One region of the Massilia sp. P2_C2 genome, then DNA from elsewhere that is predicted to be linked to it. Evidence: predicted binding sites of a transcription regulator. Region 1 holds the regulator's gene; each other region holds the start of a gene.
What was found. The regulator FNR, encoded in region 1, switches genes on or off when oxygen is low (the NO sensors DNR and NnrR bind a similar motif). The targets are predictions, from matches to a motif close to TTGATNNNNATCAA.

Region 1 (4,189 bases):
GGTTCCGACAAGGACGTCGAGAACGTGGCGCACTACGTGATGAGCCTCTCGGGCGCGCCGGCCGACCCGATCAAGGTCGCCTTCGGCAAGCCGAAGTTCGCCGCCTGCGCGGCCTGCCACGGCGGCGATGCGCACGGCAACCCGATGCTGGGGGCGCCGAACCTGAGCGACAAGACCTGGCTGTACGGCGGCAGCGAACAGACCATCATGGAAACGATCCGCAAGGGCCGCAACAACACGATGCCCGCGTGGGGCGAGTTCCTCGGCGAGGCCAAGGTGCACGTGCTGGCCGCGTACGTCTGGTCGCTGTCGAACGCACCCGCGGCGCAACAACATGAGGTAGCAGCAAAATGAATGCGCCGGCGCCGAAAGAAGCGATCATCAAGATGTACGCCAAGCGCGAGGACATCCATCCGCGCGAGGTGAAGGGTCGCTTCGCCACCCTGCGCCGGGCCTGCGTCTGGCTCACGCAACTGCTGTACTATGGCCTGCCGTGGCTGTCCATGCATGGCCGCCAGGCCGTGCTGTTCGACCTCGGCGCCCGCAAGTTCCACCTGTTCGGCCTCGTGCTGTGGCCGCAGGACTTCATCTACCTGGCGGGCCTGCTTATCATCTGCGCCTACGGGCTGTTCCTCGTGACGGCCGTGGCGGGGCGCGTGTGGTGTGGCTATGCCTGCCCGCAGACGGTCTACACGGAGATCTTCCTGTGGATCGAGCGCCGCATCGAAGGCGACCGCAGCGCGCGCATCCGCCTCGACCGCCAGCCGTGGACGATGGAAAAGTCGGCCAAGCGCGGCGCCAAGCATCTCGCCTGGGGCCTCGTCGCGCTGTGGACGGGTTTCACGTTCGTCGGCTATTTCACGCCGATCCGCACGCTGGGCAGCGCCGTGGCGCACCTGGGCCTCGGGCCATGGGAAGCGTTCTGGATCCTGTTCTATTCGTTCGCCACCTACGGCAACGCGGGCTGGATGCGCGAGCAGGTCTGCAAGTACATGTGCCCGTACGCCCGCTTCCAGAGCGCGATGTTCGACCGCGACACGCTGATCGTCAGCTACGACCACGTCCGCGGCGAACCCAGGGGAGCGGCCCGCACCGGCAAGGCAGGGAAAACCGACGGCGACTGCATCGACTGCAGCCTGTGCGTGCAGGTCTGCCCGACCGGCATCGACATCCGCAACGGCCTGCAATACGAATGCATCGGCTGCGCCGCCTGCATCGACGCCTGCGACGGCGTGATGGACAAGGTGCGCAAGCCGCATGGCCTGATCCGCTACGCCACCGAAAACGCGTTGGCCGGCGGCTGGGATGCGCAGCAGATCCGCGCGCGCCTGCTGCGCCCGCGCACGATCGGCTACGGCCTGGTGCTCGTGCTGATGGCGGCCGGCATGAGCACGGCGCTGGCGCTGCGGACGCCGCTGAAGCTGGACGTGATCCGCGACCGCGGTTCGATGGGCCGCGAAGTGGAGGGCGGCCAGATCGAGAACGTGTACCGCCTGCAGCTGATGAACACGGGCGAACAGGGGCATCTGTTCCACATCGCGGTGAGCGGCATCCGCTCCGCCACCGTCGTGGACGAGGATATCGTCGAACTGGACGGCGCCTCCGCGCGCGCCGTGCCCGTGCGCGTGCGCGTCGCGCATGGCGCCGCACCGACGGGGTCGAACGCGCTGGCCTTCACCGTGACGGCGCAGGACGAGCCGTCGCTGCACGTGACCGAGAAGGCCGTCTTCATCGTACCGAGATAAACGACAACAGGATCAACAACATGCACGCGACTTCACACTCCACCGGGGCCGGCCCCTGGTACACCCATCGGTGGCCGTGGTTCCTGATGCTCGGCCCGGCCACGGTGCTGGTGGGAGGCGCCTTCGTCGCCTGGCTCGCCGTCGGCCATCCGGACGCCCTCGTCGTGGGCGACTACTACAAGCAGGGCAAGGCGATCAACCAGGAGCTGCGCCGCGACCGCGCGGCGACGAAGCTCGGGCTGACTTTGCAGGCACACTACGACGCGCAGACGGGCATGCTATCGGGCCGACTTGCTGCGCGCACGGGTACGGCGCAAGCGGCCCCGTTCACGATCTACCTCGCGCACCCGACGCTGCCGCAGCGCGACCTGCGCCTGTTCGTGCGTCCGGCCGAAGACGGCACGTTCAAGGTGGCGCTGCCCGCGCTGGAACGCACGCACTGGCAGGTCGTCGTCGAAGGCGGGCTGCGCGACTGGCGGCTGGCGAAAGGGTGGGATGGCGTGCGGACGCTTACGATCGTGGCGGATGCACCCTGACGTCCGCGTGAGCCCGATCAGGCCATCGGGCTGCACTGCTCCGTCCCGGCCGCCATTGCCTTCAGCCGCACGGGTTCGAGCAGCTCGACTTCGCGCTTGTCGACCTGCACGAGGCCCAGCTTCTTGAAACGCGACAGCAGGCGGCTGATGCTTTCGATGGTCAGGCCGAGGTAGTTGCCGATGTCCTCGCGCGACATGCGCAGCTGGAAGCGCGTGGCCGAATAGCCGCGTGCCGCGTAGCGGGCGGACAGGTTGATGAGGAAGACGGCGAAACGCTGCTCGGCGCGCATATTGCCCAGCAACAGCATGACGTTTTGCTCGCGTGTGATTTCCTGGCTCATGATGCGGTGGAAGTGGCGCAGCAGCGCAGGCACCTGGCCGAACAGTTCTTCCAGGTGCGCGAACGGGATTTCGCAGACTTCGCTGTCTTCCAGCGCGACGGCGTCGCAGTGGTGGCGGTCGCCGCTGATGGCGTCCATGCCGAGCAGCTCGCCGGCCATCTGGAAACCCGTGATCTGCGACTCGCCCGCCGCGTTGATCTGGTACGTCTTGAAGTGGCCGAAGCGCACCGCGTACAGGTTGCGGAACGGATCGCCCATCTTGTACAAGGGCTCGTCGCGTTCCAGGCGCCGGCGCTTGCCGATGATCTTGTCCAGGCGGTCGATGTCCGCGTCTTCCAGGCCCATCGGCAGGCACAGCTGGTGCATGCTGCATGCCGCGCAACTGATCTTCAGCGCGTTGACATTGATGGGTTTATCGAAAGTAATGGTATCAGCGGAAATCATGGAGAGCGCCTCGGGGTAGTGCCTTGATTATAGACGTATTCATGCCGTGATCCCGATGGAAATCAAACATTCATTGTCGCAGTGCTACATGAAGTGTAGTGTTCGCGCACGAATATGGCAGACACGGCACGCCGATGCCGCCAACCGTGCGCGGGATGAGCCATGCTAGATTCCGTCCATCGCAACGACGAGGATTCGGCATGCATGGCTCGACGGCCCTGGACCTGGCGCGCGTCCAGTTCGCATTCACGATGTCGTTTCACATCCTGTTCCCGGCCATCACCATCGGCCTGGCCAGCTATCTCGCCGTGCTCGAAGGGTGCTGGCTGATGACGCGGCGCCAGGTCTTCCTCGACCTGTACCACTTCTGGCTGCGCATCTTCGCCGTCGCCTTCGGCATGGGCRTCGTGTCCGGCATTGTCATGGCTTACCAGTTCGGCACCAACTGGGGTTTCTTTTCGGAGTATGCCGGACCCATCACGGGGCCGCTGCTCGCCTACGAGGTATTGACGGCCTTTTTCCTGGAAGCGGGCTTCCTCGGCGTGATGCTGTTCGGGTGGACGCGCGTCGGCCCGGGCCTGCATTTCCTCGCCACGTGCATGGTGGCGCTGGGTACGCTGATTTCGGCCACGTGGATCCTCGGCGCCAACAGCTGGATGCAGACGCCGCAGGGCTATCTCATCGCGGACGGGCGCATGGTGCCCGCCGACTGGTTCGCCATCGTGTTCAATCCGTCGTTCCCGTACCGCCTCGCGCACATGGCCAYTGCCGCGTTCCTGTCGACGGCGCTGTTCGTCGGCGCCTCCGCCGCATGGCACCTGCGGCGCGGCAAGGATGGCCCGGCGCTGCGCACGATGTTCTCGATGGCGATGTGGATGATGGTGGCCGTGGCGCCTGTGCAGGCATTCGTGGGCGACCTGCACGGGCTCAACACCCTGAAGCACCAGCCCGCGAAGATCGCGGCCCTCGAAGGCCACTGGCAGGGCGACGGCAAGCCGCTGCCGCTGCTGCTGTTCGGCGTGCCGGACATGGACGCCGAGCGCACCCGCTACGCCATCGGTATTCCGCGCCTCGGCAGCCTCGTGCTCACGCACAGCTGGAACGGCCAGATCCCGGGGTTGAA
Region 2 (3,701 bases), on a different contig from region 1:
CGAGCCAGGGCGCGCCGCGCAGCCGCAACAGCAGCACGAGCACGAGGCTGACGGCGCTACCTAAGCCGGCGAAGCGGCGTGCCAGCACCCGCGTCTCGGCCTGCAGGCGGCCTTCCGGTGGCCGGATCGCGTGCAGTGCGGCGCCGATGCGTCCCAGTTCCGTGCGCGCGCCGGTCGCGCGCACGCGCGCGAGGCCGTCGCCCTGCACGACCAGTGTGCCGGCATAGATCCACGGCAGGCCGTTGCCGCCGGGCGGCGCGGGCGGCGTTTCCGGCTCGCCGCGGAATTTGTCGACGGGGACCGATTCGCCCGTCAGCAGCGATTCGTCGACGAGCATGCCGCTCGCCTCCACCAGCAGGGCGTCGGCCGGCACCCGGTCGCCCTCGGCCAGGACGATCAGGTCACCGGCGACGACGTCGGCGGCGGGAATGCGGTCGCGCCTGCCATCGCGCACGACGGTGGCCGCCGGCGCGCTGAGTGCGCGCAGCGCCTGCAGCGCCCGTTCCGTGCGCCCCTGCTGGACGAGTGTCATGCCGAGCACGAGGACGACCATCAGCAGCAGCGCGAACCCTTCGTGCGGTTCGCCCAGCAGCAGGTAGAGCGCGGCGGCGCCCAGCAACAGCACGAACATCGGCTCGCGCGCCGCCTCGAGCAACAGCGCGCCGGTGCCGTGCGGGCCGGGTTGCGGCAGCACGTTGGCACCGTCGCGCGCGCGCCGGCGCGCGGCCTCGGCCGTCGCCAGGCCCGCGTGGCTCGCGGTGGCGTCCGGTTCGCTCATGCCGCCGCCGTCCCCGATGATCAGTGGGCGAGCAGCAGGGGCACGTGGGCGCGTTCCAGCAGTTCGCGCGTGACGCCGCCGAGCATCCATTCGCGGTAGCGGCTGTGGCCGTACGCGCCGGTCACCATCAGCCCGGCGCCGGCGTCGCGCGCCATGGCCATCAGGGCTTCGCCGACCGTCGCGCGGGTGCGCTCGACGACGACTTCCACCGGCACACCGTGGCGCGCGAGGTAGAGGGCCATGTCGGCACCCGGTTCCTCGCCGTGCAACTGGGTCAGCTCGTTCGGATTGACGAGCGCCAGCTTGACGCTGGCGGCGCGCTGCAGCAGAGGCAGCGCGGCCGTCAGCGCCGCGATGGCCTGCAGGCTGCCGTCCCAGCCGGCGATGGCGGTGCCGGGCAGCGGCTGGTCGTGGTAGTCGGGCGGCACGACGAGCACGGGACGCACGCCGTGCAGGGCGGTATATTCCGGCAGCCCGCGCACCCGCACCGGCAGGCCCGGGTCGACGTCGGTATCGCGGCTGAGCACGACGAGGTCGGCGTAGCGCGACTGCAGCAGCAGGGCGTAATGCGCCTCGTCCTCGATCAGCCGGCCTTCGTGCGATTGCACGCCGAGCCGCCGCGCCGCCTCGTCGAAGGCGGCGAGCCGCGCCGCGCCGGCATCGCGCAGGCCCTGAAAGTCCACGGTGGCCATCGGCGCCCCGACCGAGCCGGTGAGCAGGGCGTAATCGAGCCAGGAAATGMCGGTGGCGGCGCTGCCCACGACGTGGGCGTCGCAATCGTTCGCGAGCCGGGCGGCGGCGCGCAGGCGGCTTTCCTGCTGGGGGCTGCCGTCGATGTGGACGAGGATGGTCTTGTACATGAAAGGCTCCTTCAGGACGGAGTTGGACCAATCCAATGTATGCCTCTTCGTCACCGAAGTCTTTCCCGAATTTGACTGAGATCAAAAAAGCAACAAATTTGACGCCATTTATGTGGCGCACCGGTCTGACGGGTTCGCGGTATCGATTTCAACACGGGCGTCCGAAACCTCGGTAATCAGTCAATCGACAACAGGTTGCCGTTGTGTCTTTACGACTTCTGCGCACTTAATTGTGAAACAGGCTAGATTGCCTGTGGGCAATATTCTACACTTGCGGCTTTTCCAACTCGCTCGGAAGCCCCGTGAATCATATTTATCGTATTGTCTGGAACGCATCGAAACATCTGTGGCAAGTCGTGTCGGAACTCGGTTCGAAACGGACCCGGTCTTCCTCCGGACGGGCACGCCGCCGGCGCCGCCAGATCGCGCTGCTGGCCCTGGCCGCGGCGGGTGCCTGCGCCCAGGCCGCCGATCCGCTGCCGACGGCGGGCCGCGTCGTGGCCGGGCAGGCGACTCTCGATTACACCGGCAATACGCTGACCGTCCACCAGGGCAGCAACAAGGCCGCCATCGACTGGGCCGGATTCTCGATCGGGCAGGGGCATGCCGTAACCTTCGTCCAGCCCTCGGCATCTGCCGTGGCGCTGAACCGCGTGCTCGGCACTGATCCGTCCATCATCCAGGGCGCGCTGAATGCCAACGGCCACGTGTTCCTGCTGAATCCGAACGGCGTGCTGTTCAGCCCAACGGCGCAGGTCAACGTGGGCGGCCTGCTGGCGTCGACGCTCGCGCTTTCCAACGAGGACTTCCTCGCCGGGCGCTACCACCTGTCCGGCACGAGCACGCAAGCGGTCGAGAACCGTGGCAACATCGCCGCCGCGGCGGGCGGCAACGTCGCGCTGGTGGCCGCGCGCGTCGTGAACACGGGCAGCATCGCTGCCGACCAGGGCAATGCGCTGCTGGGTGCGGGCAGCGATGCCGTCGTCGACTTCGGCGGCCCCGTCAAGCTGCAGGTGAACAAGGGCGCGCTGGAGGCGCTGGTCGACAACGGCGGCGCCATCCGCGCGGATGGCGGCACGGTGCTCATGACGGCGAAGTCGGCCGGTGAACTGAGCGCATCCGTTATCAACAACAGCGGCATCGTGCAGGCGCGCACGCTGGCGAACGGCGCGCAGGGTCAGATCCTGCTGCTCGGCGACATGCGGACCGGCACCGCCAACGTGGGCGGCACGTTCGATGCGAGCGCGCCGGCCGGCGGCAACGGCGGCGCCATCGAGACGTCGGCCGCGCATGTGCAGACGGCGCCCGGCCTCGTCGTGAACGCCGGCGCGGCCGCAGGCAAGGGCGGGGAGTGGCTGATCGACCCGTTCGACTACGTCATCGGCAGTGCGGGCGCGGGCACGATCGCGAACAGCCTGAACCAGGGGACCAGCGYCACCGTGACGACCCAGCAGATGCCGGATCCCGTGTTCGGTTCGCCCGCCCCGGGCGCGGGCGACATCCTGGTCAGCAGTCCGATCGCCAAGACCGCCGGCGGCGACGCCAGCCTGACGTTGCGTGCGGACCGCAATGTGGTCGTCAATGCCGACATTACCTCGACAAGCGGCAACCTGAACTTGACGCTGTCGGCGGCCAATGCGGTGGGCGCGACGACCGGCGGCGTGGACGTCAACGGCAACCTGAAATCGAACGGCGGCAATATCCTGATCGGCGGCGGCACCGGCAGCACGGCGACCGGCATCGGCTATGCGCGCAACTTGTCCGGCACCGGCGCGGCCGTCACCGTGGAGTCGGCCAAGTCGATTCTTTCGACCGGCGGCAACGTCACGATCAACGGCAAGTCGACCGTGGGTTTCAGCAGCGGCAACTACGGCGGCACGACGGGCGGCGTCTACATCAAGTCGGACGCGACGATCCTGTCCGGCACCGGCAACCTTCTCATCAACGGCGAGAGCGCGGGCGGCACGAACACGTTCGGCATCGCCTTCCAGGCTGACTCGAATACGCTGACGACGGTCGGCAGCGCGCCCGGTGGCGGCACGATGCTGCTGAACGCCGTCAAT
Region 3 (3,701 bases), on a different contig from region 1:
GGCCGGTAGCATGCTTTCCATTTGTTAACGGAAAATGAACATGATAAAGCATGCTCGAAGCGCCAGGATGTGGTTGCAGTATCTTGTCGGCGGACTATTAAGCCTGATCATCGCCTGCGGCGGTGCGGATGCGGCATACGCCGCGCCGAAGACAACCGGCGGCACTGCAGGAGCGACCTGCAACAATCCCCAGCCGATGACGTTGCCGACCGTGTTGAATGGTCCCGCGAACGTCTGCCTGTTCACCTCCGGCACCGTCGACAGCGTGTCTTCCAGGCTGGCGAATACGTTCACGATCAACGGTGTATCGTATGCCAACGTGGCGTCGAACCAGATGCCTGCCCGCATCAATGGAAATTATTACATCCGGTACGTGGCGAGGCAGAGCGGGGCGCAGTTGCAGGTCAACGGCACCGACCATAACGCTGTCGTCAACTATACGCTGACGGTCAGCGTCGGTGGCACGGGCAGCGGCACGACCAGCCTGGCGCCGGGCAATTACACCTACCAGGCGGGCAGTCCGGTTACGGTCACGGCGACGCCGGCTCAGGGCTCTTCCTTCTCCGGCTGGAGCGGCACCGTCAACGCCGGCACGAATCCGCTGACGATCACCATGGACGGCAATAAATCGCTGACCGCGAACTTTGCTGCGCAAACCAGCGATAGCGAAGCGGGGTTGAAGTCCCTGGCGAGCTTCCCGATCGGCGTGGCCGTGAACGCAGGTTTCGAAAATAACAGCATCATCAACAGCAGTACCAGCGCACAGCAGCAGGCCGTCGTCTTCCCCAATTTCAACCAGATGACGGCGGGTAACATCATGAAGATGGGCTATCTGCATCCTCAGGAAAACACGTTCACGTTCAGCCAGGCCGATGACTTCGTGTCCTTCGCGAAGTCCAATGGCATCAACGTGCATGGTCATACGCTGATCTGGCACGCCGATTACCAGGTGCCCGCTTTCATGACGAACTACGCCGGCGACTTTGCGGCCATGCTGAAGAACCATGTCCAGACGATCGTCTCGCATTTCCAGGGACGCGTGGTGAGCTGGGACGTGGTCAACGAGGCGCTGGCCGACGATGGCCAGCCGACGGTGAACAACATCCTGCGCAGCACCATCTTCAGCCAGAGGATGGGCCAGGACTTCATCGACCAGTCCTTCATCTACGCCCGCGCCGTCGATCCGCAGGTCGACCTGTTCTACAACGACTACAACATCGAAGCCGGCGGACAAAAAACGGCGAACCTGCTGTCCCTGGTCGATGGCATGCGATCACGCGGCGTACCGATCACGGGCGTCGGCTTCCAGATGCACGTGACCATCGACTGGCCGAGCATTACCGCCATCGAAGCCTCGCTGAAGGCCGTGGCGGATCGCGGCCTGAAGGTGAAGATCTCCGAAATGGACGTGAGCATGAAGAGCGCCTACACCAGTTTCACGGCGGACGCGGCGCTCCGGCAACAGCAGCGTTATCACGACATCATCGCGGCCTACCTGCGCGCCGTGCCGGCTGCCCAGCGGGCCGGCATCACGGTCTGGGGCGTGTGGGATGCCGACAGCTGGATCAACCAGCCCGGATCGCCTGACTGGCCGTTGCTGTTCGATGGCAACTTCCAGTCCAAGCCTGCGCTTCAGGGCTTCAAGAATGCTTTGCTGGGGAACTGAGCTTTCACTTCAGGTCCGGCACTTTTGAGCCGCATCAAAAGTCACGAGTCGCGCGCACCTACGCTAGCGCAGGTGGGTGCCGTGCCTCGTCACGGATGTTTCGCCCACTTTTTTTCCATTCCGATTAGTTGCGTACCCGTTGTCCTGATAACACCGATCATCGATCGATTCTGTCTTGAAGGAGGAAATGGAAATGCCGCAACAACTCAACCCAAGGGTTCCTAAGGGAATTCCATTGTCTCGGCGGGCGCCCGAGCCTGTCAACGAAGCGGTCTTGCATGATGGCGGGGTCAATGCCTGGATGGATGACCCGAAGAATGGCACCCCGGTCCAGCGTCCGGCCCCGGCACTGGACGACGGCAACCTGTCGTACGAGATCGAGGACGCCGCGGTTCCTCTCGGGTTTTACTCGGTGGGAACCGCCAGTTTCCGCTATTGGAACGCCGCGGAAGCCTTGCGGCGCGGCGCCAATTTCTGGCAGGCGCGAGTTCCTGATCTGACGTGGTTTGAAGAGATCGGCCCGAGGTTGCCCGTTTTCCTTGACGACGGGGTCGACTTCAATGCGTTTTACGATCGTAGCGCGCTCAAATTCTTCCATGGTGATGCCACGGGAGGCACCGTTTTTTCCGGCGAAAGTCCCGACGTCCTGTGTCACGAGATGGGCCACGCCATCCTGGATGCCATCAGGCCCGATTTGTGGGATGTCGCTGCGCAGGAGGTGGCCGCCTTCCATGAATCGTTCGGGGACATGAGCGCGATCCTGTCGGCGTTGCAGTTGCCGCTGATGCGTGCGGCCGTCATTTCGGAAACCAGCGGCCACATCAACCGGAATTCCCGGCTGTCGCGGCTGGCGGAGCAGCTCGGTGAGGCGATACGCGAAAGTTTTCCCAGTGATGTCGATCCGGACTGCCTGCGCAATGCATCGAACCGCTTCATGTACGCGCCGCCGCTGTTTCTCCCATCGTCCGGCCCCGCATCGGTCTTGACAGCGGAGCCGCATTCGTTCTCGCGTGTGTTTACGGGCGCGTTCCTGGATGCGATGGCCGGCATGCTGTTGGCGGTCGCCCGCGGTCAGGCGCATCCGACGGAAGACCAATTGCTCCAGGTGAGTGGCGCGATGGGCGATATCCTCGTCGCCGGTGTACGCAGCGCCGCCGCCGCTTCCGATTTCTACAGCCAGGTAGCCGGCGGCATGGTGCAGGCAGCGGGACAGGTCGCTCACGTATTCTCGCGTCCGTTGAAGGCGGCTTTCGTCAGGCGCGGGGTCTTGTCCGTGACGTCGGCGACTTCGGTCCGGACTCTGGCCGATGCAGCGGACAGCCTGGCGCCCAGGGTGGGCGCGGCGGCGCCAATGTCCCGTGCGCCTACGCATCTCGCCCTCGACGGCAGGCAATTCGGCCTCGGTGACCAGGCTCTGATCGTCGAAACGGCTTCGCAGCCGCGCAAATTCGCGGCCAACGCCGCCGTCAACGACGTCGCGCAACCAGCGGTCCCGAGTTCCGAAGTGGCGGCGCGCAGCTTCGTGGAGCAATTATTCAAGCGAGGGCGAGTCGATCTCAGCGGAGCGACCAACGACGAAGACCGTATCGATCCATTGTCCGGATTGAAGACGCACCGCCTGGTGAAAGCCAACGGCGCCTTGTTGCTCAAGCGCGTCTTGTGCGATTGTGGCCTGAAACACGACTGATGGAGGCGTCGGACGCAATGAGCGCGCAAGAGCGAATTCCGGCCAACAGCATCGTGCCGGACACTGTTGAGTCGCAGGCCTATGTCCGCGGCATCGTGGAGCGTGGCGAGGCCGCGGTCGCGGATCAGGATGGCAAGCTGCCGCGTGGCGTGACGCACGAGATCGTCGGGCACCACGATGCCAGCGGCTTACCGATTCTGGTACGCAGGAGGATGTATTAGGTAGGCAGCCCGCGCCTGTGCCGGGCGGGCTGGCCACGAGACGCGCAGGAACATTCTCATTCAATCTCGAGTCGCATTCCTCGTAGTTCTAGCGCAGGTGTCGATCAACACGGGCTTTGTTGCATAA

Region 2: AC1DYX_RS26075 (universal stress protein) is a predicted target of FNR. The motif match lies at 1,710-1,723, and genes of this name have one in related genera.
Region 3: AC1DYX_RS10035 (gluzincin family metallopeptidase) is a predicted target of FNR. The motif match lies at 1,691-1,704, and genes of this name have one in related genera.

The regions. Positions count from the first base shown of each region.
Region 1 is NZ_JBFUDR010000234.1:2,508-6,696, reverse strand. It holds gene ccoP (cytochrome-c oxidase, cbb3-type subunit III) at 1-354, shown strand, start outside; gene ccoG (cytochrome c oxidase accessory protein CcoG) at 351-1,745, shown strand; gene AC1DYX_RS22445 (FixH family protein) at 1,766-2,281, shown strand; gene fnr (fumarate/nitrate reduction transcriptional regulator Fnr) at 2,299-3,066, opposite strand; gene AC1DYX_RS22435 (cytochrome ubiquinol oxidase subunit I) at 3,267-4,189, shown strand, end outside.
Region 2 is NZ_JBFUDR010000328.1:2,247-5,947, reverse strand. It holds partial or broken gene AC1DYX_RS26080 (P-type ATPase actuator domain-containing protein) at 1-778, opposite strand, end outside; gene AC1DYX_RS26075 (universal stress protein) at 799-1,638, opposite strand; partial or broken gene AC1DYX_RS26070 (two-partner secretion domain-containing protein) at 1,941-2,783, shown strand; partial or broken gene AC1DYX_RS26065 (beta strand repeat-containing protein) at 3,093-3,701, shown strand, end outside.
Region 3 is NZ_JBFUDR010000061.1:20,592-24,292, forward strand. It holds gene AC1DYX_RS10030 (endo-1,4-beta-xylanase) at 74-1,666, shown strand; gene AC1DYX_RS10035 (gluzincin family metallopeptidase) at 1,860-3,353, shown strand; gene AC1DYX_RS10040 (hypothetical protein) at 3,371-3,574, shown strand.